4 regions of the Lysinibacillus sp. NPDC093712 genome follow, and region 1 is predicted to be linked to each of the others. Evidence: riboswitches for the same ligand, from Rfam matches in the RefSeq annotation. Region 1 holds a riboswitch; each other region holds the start of a gene.
What was found. Region 1 has a riboswitch for thiamine pyrophosphate ahead of thiT (energy-coupled thiamine transporter ThiT). Riboswitches for the same ligand answer to the same signal wherever they lie in the genome.
Positions count from the first base shown of each region.

Region 1 (3,203 bases):
CCATACCTTCTTTCATAATTGTTGAATCCCAAGCATCGTAATAATTTAAAATATGGTTTGGCTCATCATGCAATGAACGACCTAATCCATGACCTGTTAAATTCATAATAACAGTTAAATCATTTGCATATGCTTCACGCTCTACAGCTTTCCCAATTTGGTTTAATTTAGAACCTGCTTTTACTTTTGTCATAGCGCGATCAAAGGCACTTTTTGCTACGTGGCAAAGTTTTTCTTTATCCTCGTAACCTTCCCCTACTACAAATGAAATACCTGTATCTGCAAAATAGCCATTCAGTGAACCGGATACGTCAATATTTACAATATCCCCTTCTTGTATAACACGTTGTCCTGGAATACCATGGGCAACTTCCTCATTGACACTAATACAAGTGTATCCTGGGAAATCATATTCACCTTTAGGACCAGAAATAGCTCCTGCTTCAGCAAACATGCGGCCTGCAATTTCATCTAATTCAAGTGTTGTCACACCCGGTTTTGTAGCTGCCTTCATTGCCTCACGAATTTCTGCACAAATGCGACCAATTTTTTTAAAGGCTTCAATTTCTTCTTGCGTTTTTACAATCATTTTTAACGTCCCTTTCATCTAATATCTATTCATTAATATAACATAACTTTATATGTCCATAACGCCAAACGCTTTAATTATTCTATGCTAACATTATTTCATAAGTGCCATGCAAATAATAATCAGACCTTTTTTGAAGTTCTTCCACTAAAAAATAGCGACCAAATCACGTGGAGATCTTGGATTATAAAAAAATTAGCATACTAAGTAACACTTAGCATACTATTTTCACTTTTAGGACAGTCTTATAGTGTTTAAGATTTTCGCTGCAATAATTGTGGCGCAGCTGTAAATAATAGCACAGCAACAATTGCTGTTAAAATTGTTGCTGGAAGCATGTATGTTCCATTGTAAATGATTGAATAAATCCATGCGTTTTGCTCGCCAGCATATTCTGCAAAGAATACTGCACCTGCAAATGTGTGCGCAAGATAACGTAGGAATCCAGCTAACACCGTACCAATGACAATATAAACGGCCATTTTCTTTTTATTTAAAGCTGTTGCCGCTTTTAATACAGGTTCACGAACGATTGCCGCTAAACCTACTACGGTAAATGCTACCCCGTAATCTAGTAATCCTTGAAACCAGTGCACAATATAAGCACCAAACATTGTTTGCATAACACCAATCAATAGCCCGGTTGTGAGCCCTGACAAGAGGCCCCAACGAAATGCCATTAAGATGATAGGTATCATTACTAAGCTTACCGAGCCACCTTGTGCCCATACTTTAAAGGAAACTTGATCGAGTACAAGTCCTACCGCTGCGAAAATTGCAATTTCCACCAGCATGAGTAATCTTTTTTTGTCCATATTATTATTCTCTCCTTTGTTCCGATGTAGGATACAAGAGCAGGAATAGAAATCAATTTGATATGCATGTCAATCCGGCATAAAAAAACGATGCCAGGACAGAGCCTCACATCGTAAAAGTGTCGGTTTCTATCCACATCCCTACGCAAGCATTAACTTACAGGTTCGAAGAGTAAAGGCATTACGTGCCCAGTCTCAGCTGACATCATCAGCTCCCCTTGTGGTCGTTACATCTAATTTTTTTGTTGAACACCCTCATTGTACGCAAACACTTTTGCAATTACAACCTTTTCAACATTAATTTTTTTGAAACTTTCGAGTTTTCTATGCGTAAATAATTAAAAAGGAGGGACTACTATGGAGAATCCAAAAATTTTATCTGCCTTTAGTTATCTCAGTATTTTTTTTGCACCATTTATCGTTCCGTTAATCGTTTATTTTGTGTCAAAGGATAGTGATGTCAAGAGACACTCCATCAAAGCACTTATTTCTCATTTAATACCGTTTGTCTTTGGTATCATTTTCTTTATCGTCTTTATATTTTCTACAATGTCATTAAACACGTTTGATCCTTCGTCTAATGGGAATACATTTATTATCATATGGTTTGTATCTTTTGGTATTTATTTACTCGTTTCATTAGGCATTGTCATTTGGAATATTGTTCAAGCTGTACGAGTTATCCGTTAAAATTTAGTACTAAGGAGCTGTCGTATTCATGAAAGTATCAAAAGTAGTTAAAACTGCTATAAAATTAGCGCCCATCGTTATTCCGATTGTCAAAAAAGTGGTCGCAGCAAAAAAAGGAACAACTCCAAACGTAACGACACACAAAAAATAATAGCCAATGGGCTCCTATAACGTAAAAACCCACTTCGCTTTCTGGCAGCGCAACATTCTGTAAGTCGCAGGAGGCTTCGTAGGTTTTTACTTTGTTATACATAAATTGTTTGAGTGACTGGCACTTTTGTTGGTCTAACGCTACTAGCAGTGCCATAAGAATTCAGAATTGTTTGAGTGACTGGCACTTATTTTACTTCAAAATGTGTTGTACTATGTCCGCTCAACGTTTTTTCAACGTGTAATACTGCCGGCATAGCAGCCTTTAACTCGGCTACATGTGAAATAACACCAATCATTCTTCCAGAGTCTTGTAAATCAATTAGCGTGTCAATCGCTTTATTTAACGCTTCCTCATCTAATGAACCGAAACCCTCGTCAATAAACATTGTTTCGATACGAATATTACCTTGGAAGCTTTGAATTACATCGGCCATACCTAATGCAAGACTTAATGATGCATTAAACTTTTCCCCACCTGATAATGTTTTAACATCTCTTAATTGGTCTGTGTACGCATCATAGACATCTAAGCCAAGCCCACTTTGCTTCGCATGTTTCTCTAATCTATCTGAACGGCGCAATTCAAACTGTCCATTGGATAAGTGGGATAAACGAATATTTGCTGCCGCAGTGATTTTATCTAAATAATTAATTTGAATATACCGCTCAAAGGAAAGTTTTTTCGGATTTTGACCATTCAACACTGTGTAAAGCTCTTTTACACGACCTGCTTCTTTTTCAAGTACACGGATTTCCTTTGCCGTTTCCTCTACTTTATCAATAAAGTCAGCACATGCCTTTGCATAGCTTTGCGTCTGTTGTAAGGTTTTAAATGCTTCTTCATATGTGGCACGGAGCATCTCAAGCTTTTCCTCTAATACTGTTAGATTTTGCTTCTCTTTTCCTTCAAGATGCTTTGCTCCGTCCTCCATTTGTTGCTGTAAGGAATGTAGTTG
Region 1 covers NZ_JBNNUU010000008.1:101,650-104,852, reverse strand. Annotated here, with positions in the region: gene map (type I methionyl aminopeptidase) at 1-589, opposite strand, end outside; gene thiT (energy-coupled thiamine transporter ThiT) at 844-1,404, opposite strand; TPP riboswitch at 1,526-1,633, opposite strand; gene ACQKNX_RS21450 (DUF4870 domain-containing protein) at 1,762-2,094, shown strand; gene ACQKNX_RS21445 (hypothetical protein) at 2,123-2,245, shown strand; gene ACQKNX_RS21440 (AAA family ATPase) at 2,433-3,203, opposite strand, start outside.

Region 2 (3,203 bases), on a different contig from region 1:
CAATCATTCAAGAGGTTAACGCTGTTGCAAAATCATTAAGTGATGAGGCAACAACCCTTCAAGAAGAGATAAATAAATTTAAAGTCTAATAACCAGCATAAAAAGAATAAGTGTTAGATTGACTGCAATCAATCTAACACTTTTTTGCTATATACGCTGTTATCCGATACGACGAATACTTTTCGCACCGTCTACCGTGCTCTAGTTTCTATTTCTTTATCATTGATACAGTCTGCTACCAGCATCTTTGAACTCTTTTGCCTTTTCCTGCATCCCTTGATGGATAGCTTCTGTCGTATTTAAATCTTTGTCCTTAGCATAGTTTCGAATATCTTGAGAAATTCTCATACTGCAAAACTTAGGACCACACATCGAGCAAAAATGTGCCGTTTTTGCTCCTTCTGCTGGTAAAGTCTCATCGTGATATTCTACAGCTCGCTCTGGATCTAACGATAAATTAAATTGATCGCGCCAACGAAACTCAAAGCGCGCCTTTGAAAGAGCGTCATCTCGCTGCTGTGCACCAGGATGACCTTTAGCCAAATCCGCTGCATGTGCCGCAATTTTATATGTGATAACACCTACACGAACATCTTCTCGATTTGGTAACCCTAAATGTTCCTTCGGTGTTACATAGCACAGCATAGCTGTTCCGAACCAGCCAATCATTGCTGCGCCAATTGCTGATGTAATGTGATCATAGCCAGGAGCAATATCGGTCGTTAGAGGACCCAATGTATAAAATGGTGCTTCTTTACAAACTTCCAATTGCTTGTCCATATTTTCCTTAATAAGATGCATTGGCACATGCCCAGGTCCTTCTACCATCACTTGTACATCGTGCTTCCAGGCAATTTGCGTTAACTCACCTAACGTGTCAAGCTCTGCGAACTGTGCCTCGTCATTGGCATCTGCAATTGAGCCAGGTCGTAAACCATCCCCTAACGAAAAGGCAACATCATACGTTTTCATAATTTCACAAATTTCTTCAAAATGAGTATATAAGAAATTTTCTTGATGATGGAATAGACACCACTGTGCCATAATGGAACCTCCACGCGATACAATGCCGGTTACACGATTAGCTGTAAGCGGTACATAGCGCAGCAACACACCTGCGTGAATCGTGAAGTAATCAACCCCTTGTTCAGCTTGCTCGATTAGCGTGTCACGATACACCTCCCACGTTAAATCCTCAGCAACGCCATTTACCTTTTCAAGTGCCTGATAAATTGGCACTGTTCCAACAGGCACAGCAGCATTACGAATAATCCATTCGCGGGTTGTATGAATGTGCTTACCAGTAGATAAATCCATAATATTATCAGCACCCCATCGTGTTGCCCATGTCATTTTTTCAACTTCCTCAGCGATGGATGAAGTTACAGCTGAATTTCCAATATTGGCGTTAATTTTCACGTGGAAGTTACGGCCAATAATCATCGGTTCCGCCTCCGGATGATTTATATTAGATGGCATTATAGCACGCCCTGCTGCAATTTCTGCACGTACAAATTCTGGTTTTAAATTTTCGCGAATCGCTACAAATTCCATTTCTGGCGTAATAATTCCTTGTCTTGCATAATGCAGCTGTGTCACATTACAGCCTTTTTTCGCACGTAAAGGTTTGCGAGAAAGCTTTGGAAAAACATTTTCCTTTATGCGCGGGTCATCCGCGTTGCGGAATCCATTATCCTCGGGCTTAATGGTACGTCCCTCGTATTCCTCTACATCGCCCCGTTCTTTAATCCACGCACGACGCAAAGCTGGTAAACCTTTTGTAATATCGACTTTGTAAGTTGGATCTGTATAAAGGCCACTCGTATCATAAACTCGTATAGGTGCATTATTCTCTTCACCAAAGCTACCCGTTGTGGGGCTTAGCTTAATTTCACGCATTGGCACTAATATATCTGGACGTGATCCTTCTACATATACTTTTTTACTTCCGTCAAAGCTTGTCATAATGTTCATGTTTTTTTCGCTAACTGTTGTCATTTACTATTCCGCTCCCTTTTACGTAAATTATTAAAAGGACCGAATCTAGCCCACTCCAACAAGTAGCATTACAAATAAAAAGCCGAATCCAAAAAAATATTGGATCCGGCTGTACATGTAAGGTTACATTTATCGCAAAGTTCAAGGAGTGCGAAGTTCATTAACTTTCCCACGCTGGTATGAGCCAGATCAGGTCCAAAGGGTCAAGAAACCTCAATGCGTTTCCCTCTCAGCCCGACTCATCGGACTCCCCTAGTTAAGCTATTCAGTTTGATGCTAGTGTAACAGATATTCCTAATAGATGGAAGTCATTAAGTAAATAGTATTTCTGCCATATAAATTACGATTGTTACTGTAATACAGCTAACAATTGTTGAAAAAAGCACCGTTTGTGCAGCGGTTTCTGACCCTAAATCATATTCTAGGGCTAGACTCGAGCTATTACGCGATGTTGGGAATGCACTTGCAATAAAGAGCGATTGGGCCACAACGCCATCTAAGCCGAGTACAAAAATTATTAGCAATGCAACAGCTGGACCTACTACAAGTCGTGTAAAACAGCTGACAAACACAGTTCTATTGAACATTGATTTAATTTCAAGCTGAGATAGTTGCGCACCGAGCGTAATAAGAGCAACAGCGATAAACCCATCAGCAACGTGGTCAATTGGAATACGGAGAAATTGGGGAATGCCAATATTAAAGAAATTCATTGCCACACCGATAATGAGCGCATGAATAATCGGCATTTTCAAGAAGTCCTTCACAATGGCCATACCTGATTTAGTTGAAGAAATTAAATTATATAAACCATATGTATAGGTCGTTACATTTTGAAAAATAACGAGAATAACTTGAATGGCCACCCCAATTGGTTGTGTCACAAAAATCATTTGCGCCACCGGAATGCCATAGTTACCAGAGTTAATGAGTACAACACTATTTTTAAATACCGCTGCCTCTGTTTTCTTTAAACCTAGCCCCTTCGCTATAAAATGACTAAGCACCATTTGACTCCCAATAAAGAGCACAATAAATAATGCCACTTCACCGAGCACCGATAGTTCCACGTTCGTTTCATATAAATTTACAAATACCGCTGCTGGCATAAAACAATATGTAATAAGCTGGGATAGCGCTTTTAAATTAAATTGAAATTTCCTCTGTAAAAACGCCCCAAGTACAAGCAACACCAAAATTGGCGC
Region 2 covers NZ_JBNNUU010000011.1:111,843-115,045, reverse strand. Annotated here, with positions in the region: gene ACQKNX_RS23640 (methyl-accepting chemotaxis protein) at 1-89, shown strand, start outside; gene thiC (phosphomethylpyrimidine synthase ThiC) at 220-1,998, opposite strand; TPP riboswitch at 2,148-2,262, opposite strand; gene ACQKNX_RS23630 (AEC family transporter) at 2,310-3,203, opposite strand, start outside.
Region 2: it holds a riboswitch for thiamine pyrophosphate, as region 1 does, so the genes downstream of both, thiC (phosphomethylpyrimidine synthase ThiC) here and thiT (energy-coupled thiamine transporter ThiT) in region 1, are expected to answer to the same signal.

Region 3 (3,203 bases), on a different contig from region 1:
GACTAGCAACAACAGCCGCTTCCTTTACTGTAGGATGTTTCATTAATGCATCTTCTACTTCAAATGGCCCTATTGTATAGCCTGAAGAAATAATGACATCATCTCCGCGGCCCTCAAACCAAAAATAGCCATCAGCATCTTTATATGCACGGTCGCCGGTTATATACCATTCTCCGCGGAATTGTAGGTTTGTGCGTTCAGGATCTTGGAAATATTTTTTAAAGAGTGCAGGTGTTTCACGATGCACTGCGATATCCCCAACAACACCTTCCGATACAGGATGTCCTAGGTCATCGATTATTTCTACTGTATTTCCTGGTGTCGGTTTACCCATTGAGCCGACGCGCGCTTCCATGCCAACCATTGTCCCAACAAGTAATGTATTTTCCGTTTGCCCGTAACCATCTCGAACTTGTATATCAAACGTTTCGGAGAACACTTTTACTACTTCACTATTCAGTGGTTCACCTGCTGATACAGCTTGGCGAATCTCGCTTAAATTATAGTCCTGTAAATTATTGAGTGCTGCCATAAAACGATACTCTGTCGGTGTACAACATAATACATTTACTTTAAATTTTTCAAGCAATGACAAATAAGTTGATGCATTAAATTTACCTTTATAAACAAAGGCTGTAGCACCACTGCCTAAAGTTGCTAGGAATGGACTCCAAATCCATTTTTGCCAGCCGGGTGCAGCAGTAGCCCATACTATATCATTTTCTTGAACACCTAACCAATTCGGTGCTGTTGTCCGTAAATGAGCATAACCCCAGCTATGTGTATGAACAGCTGCCTTAGGATTGCCAGTTGTCCCACTTGTATAGGCTAAAAATGCATTGTCTGTACTTTTTGTCGGTGTAGGATTCGTATAGTCTGTAGGGTGCTCCTCCATTTTTTCAAGCAACGGTTGCCATGGTGCATGAGCATGACCAATAACATATTGCATAATACCCTTTAAGTTTTTTACTTCGTCAAATTGCTCAATATATGGCTCGTAGGCAATTATTCCTTTTGCATTTGCATGTGTAATTCGATATTCGATATCCTTTGTACGCAACATTTCTGAACTAGGGATAATCGTTAAGCCCGCTTTCAATGCCGCTATGTAGACGATATATGCCTCGACAGATCTTGGAACCATAACTAAAAGCACATCGCCTTTTTTTAGTCCCTGCGTAGTAAATACATGGGCCGCCTGATTTGCTTTTTCAAGTAAAGTTGCATATGTAATGTGTTGAATTTCTTCATGATCATTATAAACAATTAATGCATTTTTAGTAGGGTCTTGAGCATATTTCTCAATCTCCTCAACAATGTTATACCATTCTGGTGCGATTAAATCCTGTCTTTTCATAATAACTGCCTCCTTATTGCTAGGTTTATTATAAAACTCATTTTTTATGATTTTCAATGGATGAACCTTATTTTAAGAAAGTCATGACAATTATCATGGTTTATTATATGGCATCAGTCACTGCTTTCCAGTTAATGATAAAATGCTATTGAATACTGTGGATAGGTATGTTACATTTTGGACAACTAAAAACTTCATGATTGCGGGGGGACTCATAGCGAGTTGAGAAGGTAAAACCTGACCCTTTGAACCTGTTAGTTAATACTGACGTAGGGAGCAACACACATCTTATTATTGATGATAAGCTCTTTTTACGTGTATATTTCGCACGAAAAAAAGAGCTTTTTTGCATGCTTACGTCCGTCCAAAAAAGGAGGACTACGATGATTTTTCAAACTATTCGTAAAAAACAGCCACTCATTCATTGTATTACAAATTATGTTGTAGCAAATTTTCAAGCAAACGGCTTATTAGCAATTGGCGCTTCGCCTGTAATGGCAGATGAATCTCTGGAAGTTGAGGAGATGGTATCGATTGCATCAGCCTTATTGATTAATATTGGCACGCTTACTACCCGTACAAAAGAATCGATGTTACTTGCTGGAAAAAAGGCAAATGCGCTAGGTGTACCGATTATTTTGGATCCAGTTGGTGTTGGAGCAACAAATTTACGTAAACAAGTGGTACAGCAATTATTAGAAGCCGTTCATTTTGCTGTTATTCGTTGTAATATCGGTGAGCTTGCCGCTATTGCTGATGTTCATTGGCAACAAAAAGGAGTAGATAGTGGCAGCGGTTCAATATCTGTTGAAGATAAAGCAAAAGAAATTTCTAAAAAATATAATTGTATCGTTATTGTAACTGGTGAAAAAGATTTTATAACTGACGGAGAGCACTCCCAATGGATTATTGGTGGACATGCTCGAATGACAGAAGTTACAGGAACTGGTTGTTTGTTAAGTGCCATTTGCTGTGCAGCTTATATTGCAGGCAATGAGCCATTTTCTCAGTTGTGCAATACATTAACGTGCTATAAAAAAGTGGCTGAACATGCCGCTTCATCTGCGCCATATAACGGTGATTTTGCACTGTCGGTCTTAAATGAATTACACCGTTTATCGAAAGGCGGTGAAAAATAATGCATATTGTAACGACAATAGCCGGCTCAGATAGTGGTGGTGGCGCTGGTATCCAAGCTGATTTAAAAACATTTCAGGAATTAGACGTATTCGGGACATCCGTTATTACTGCTTTAACAGCACAAAACACATTAGGAGTGAACGGTGTACTTCCAATTGAACAAGCTTTTGTAAATAAACAACTTCATTCACTTCTAGATGATTTTTCAATTAGTGCAATAAAAACAGGTATGCTTTTTTCCTCTGATATAATTCACACAATTGCACGAGCTATGTCTAAGTTAAATATTCCGCTTATTGTTGATCCTGTAATGATTGCCAAAGGTGGCGAAAACTTATTACAACAAGAAGCAGTTGAGGCATTAAAAAAAGATTTATTACCTCTTGCGACAATCGTAACACCTAATATCCCAGAAGCAGAGACACTGACTGCTAGAAAAATACACAATTTATCAGACATTCAGCAAGCTGCTCAATCATTATTAAAATTAGGTGTTCAATGTGTCATTATCAAAGGCGGACATTTACATGACGATCATTTTGCAACAGATTATGTATTTTTTGAAGATGGCGAAACATTTTCAATGCAATCTACTCGAATTGCAACGAAAAACACGCATGGAACGGGCTGTACATTTTCTGCTGCATTAACCGCTTTTATTGGTCAGAAAATGCCTTTAAAACAAGCGATTATTGAAGCGAAAAAA
Region 3 covers NZ_JBNNUU010000002.1:927,714-930,916, forward strand. Annotated here, with positions in the region: gene mbcS (acyl-CoA synthetase MbcS) at 1-1,357, opposite strand, end outside; TPP riboswitch at 1,552-1,650, shown strand; gene thiM (hydroxyethylthiazole kinase) at 1,741-2,496, shown strand; gene thiD (bifunctional hydroxymethylpyrimidine kinase/phosphomethylpyrimidine kinase) at 2,496-3,203, shown strand, end outside.
Region 3: it holds a riboswitch for thiamine pyrophosphate, as region 1 does, so the genes downstream of both, thiM (hydroxyethylthiazole kinase) here and thiT (energy-coupled thiamine transporter ThiT) in region 1, are expected to answer to the same signal.

Region 4 (3,203 bases), on a different contig from region 1:
CAAATTTCGTTCGGGCTATCTACAGACGTATGGATGCTTTTTGTTGCTCGTTTCTTAGGAGGTTTAGGTTCTGCCTTTGTAGCACCTCCAATTATGGCGTTTGTAGCAGATATTACAACGTATGAAGAACGAGGTAAAGGAATGGGCATGTTAGGTGCCGCGATGTCTCTTGGTTTTATGATTGGACCAGGTATTGGTGGATTCCTATCTAAAGTTAGTTTGCATTTCCCATTCTTTATGGCTGGAGGAGCTGCTATTATTGCCTCTATCCTTTCATTGTTGTTATTACCTTCTACAAAACCAAGTGCAGCTCAGAAAGCACAAAAGCAAGACAATCTTGTGAAGCAGATGGCACGTTCAGTCCAAATGCCATACTTTGTTATGTTGATTATTATGCTAGTGTTCTCGTTCGGCATTGCCAATTTCCAAACGACATTATCATTATTTGTGACAGACAAATTTAACTACACACCTACCGATATTGCGATAATTTTAACTGTCGGTGGCGCATTTGGTGTTGTTGTACAAATGTTCATCATAACACCACTCTTTAAGCGCTTTGGGGAAATGAAAGTTGTATTAGTCAATTTATTTATTGCTGCTGTAGCTATTTTCCTCATATTATTTGTTTCTGGCTTTGCACTTATTTTAGTTGTCGCAACGATTTTCTCAACGGCAACAACACTTATTCGCCCAGCCGTCAACACACTGATTTCTAAACTTGCTGGCAATGAACAAGGTTTAGCCGCTGGACTTACCAATGCCTATATGAGTCTTGGAAATATGATTGGTCCTGCACTTGCGGGTCTTTTATTCGATTGGAATATGAACAGTCCTTATATATTTGGGGCAATTATTTTAATGACATGCTTCTTATTAGCGCTCATTTGGACATTGAAAAAGGCTCCGCATCTTATGCAGCCCGATACAAATTAGTCCATTGACAATTATTTGTAATATGGTACATTTATTATCGAAAAATTAAATCGTTTAACACCACTAGGGGAGTCTTTACAAGGCTGAGACGTATATGCTCATATACGGACCCTTTGAACCTGATCTAGTTCACACTAGCGGAGGGAAGTGGCGACGCTTGCTTTCGTGTAATTTAAAAATGCAAGGCCGCTTCCTTTCGTGACAAGGAAGCGGCTTTTTTATATTCATTAGACAGTGCTATCGGCGATTTTGCGAGGTCTACCGGCGATTTGTCCGGTTTTATCGGCGATTTCAGGATTTTCATCGGCGATTTCTCGCATTTTACCGGCGGTTCACTGGGTTCTATCGGCGATTCATCACACAAAACTTAAAGGAGTAACTATCATGTCTATTCGAAAACTAACTACTATGGCTTTATTAGTAGCTATTGCAGTAGCAGGCTCTATTTTTGTCTCCATTCCAACTGGCATTGCTCGTGCTTATCCTGTACAACATGCGATCAACGTCATCTGCGCCATTCTATTAGGTCCTATGCCTTCTATCGTCGTTGCTATAGTTACAGCATTGATTCGTATATTAACAGGCACAGGCTCCCTTTTAGCGATTCCTGGAAGCGTCATCGGTGCGGCATGTGCAGCCTTTGCTTATAAATACAGTCGCAACAACTGGCTAGCTGGTATTGGTGAAATATTTGGCACGGGTATCCTTGCCTCGTTCGTTGCTGTACCATATGCGCAATTATTAATGGGAACGTCCGTAGGAGCATTATTTTTTATGCCTGCATTTTTTACATCTAGTTTAATTGGGGCGTTTCTTGGTATTTTGATTGCTAGCAGTCTACGAAAAAACGCATCGCATATTCTTATTACGAAGTAGCTATGTGTATAAAAAAACGATGGCAATTGCTTTTAGCAATGTACCATCGTTTTTTAATTAAGAGCGTTTTTTCATCCCTTTTAATAACTGTGCAACGTTCGTGTCCTCTGCCTGTACAGTTGCTTCATCTACAGACTTTTCTTTTTGCTTATGTCTTGTTATGAAGCTCCATCCAAAGCGTCGAATCGTAATATCTACAAAGAATAACAGCATCCCCGTTAATAGTAACCATGTTGCAATATTTTGGCGCTCTGCTCCTTTGTTAGTGAATTTACGGAACACGTCTTGTGGTTCTTTCAAGACAGAGCCACCAGTTTGCTTCGTTAGTTGCTCGACAAGTGTTTCATTCACAGGGCGTAATTCATATTCTGCACTGTACGGTACGCTTAGTCCAGCCTGGTAAATGGCCTGCTCTTCGTCAGCAATACGGAAAAAAATCAACCCTGGTTTAGCTTGGACAACTGCACGTACTTGCGAGGCAGAAATCGTTTCAAGCTGCAAATCAAGCTCCTCGCCAGATTCATCGACAGCGACAATATCTAAAAAGGCAGCTTCATTTGTCGGGTCCGTGATGATAAATGAGCCATCTGTATCAAGACGTACATCATAGGCTACATCATTATAACTTGGTAGCATTTGCGAAATGATTGTTTGCCAAAATGATCCCCATTCTTGCCACCTTGCCCAGTCACCAGCCCATTTCCCTGTCGAATCTGATGTGAAAGCGAAAGTTTTACCAAGTCCATATTGCCATTGAGCCAATACAGGGTCTTCCTTCTCGCTTTCGGCTATTACTGCAGCTCCCTGCTTTGCTGTCGTACCAATATATGCATTCATTTGTGGCACACCATTTGCAAAGAGTGCATTCCATCCAGCTGCATTATAAATGGTAGGGTAAAATGGATTGTCTTCTATATAAGTACGGGAAATCATCGCTGTCTCACGTGATAAAATTGAAGGAATTGTTTGTTCATCAATAACATCATAGAAACGACCACTGCCCATATCACTTAATGACTGTAGTAAGTTGCCATCTGCATCTTGCCCAATCGCCACTGTAGAAAGTGTAATCCCTTGTTCCTTACCATTTTCAATTAAATCTTCATAATTGCCTGATTGTGACTGTCCGTCAGTTAATAAAATAATATGCTTCCTCTGCAATTTTAAATCTGCCAAACTATCATATGCCGCTGCGAGTGAGCTATATATTTCCGTACCACCACCTGGAGTCACCGATAAAATTGTATCAACTGCTTCCTCTTTATTACCAAGTGGTCCGGTTTCAATAATTTCCCAAGGTCGATCATCAAAGGCAATAAAACCAAGCGTATCCTCATCGCGTAACATTTCAACTGATCGTGCGGCCGCTTCTTTTGCTAGCTCTAATTTTG
Region 4 covers NZ_JBNNUU010000003.1:434,317-437,519, forward strand. Annotated here, with positions in the region: gene ACQKNX_RS14730 (MFS transporter) at 1-936, shown strand, start outside; TPP riboswitch at 992-1,099, shown strand; gene thiW (energy coupling factor transporter S component ThiW) at 1,321-1,812, shown strand; gene ACQKNX_RS14740 (VWA domain-containing protein) at 1,870-3,203, opposite strand, start outside.
Region 4: it holds a riboswitch for thiamine pyrophosphate, as region 1 does, so the genes downstream of both, thiW (energy coupling factor transporter S component ThiW) here and thiT (energy-coupled thiamine transporter ThiT) in region 1, are expected to answer to the same signal.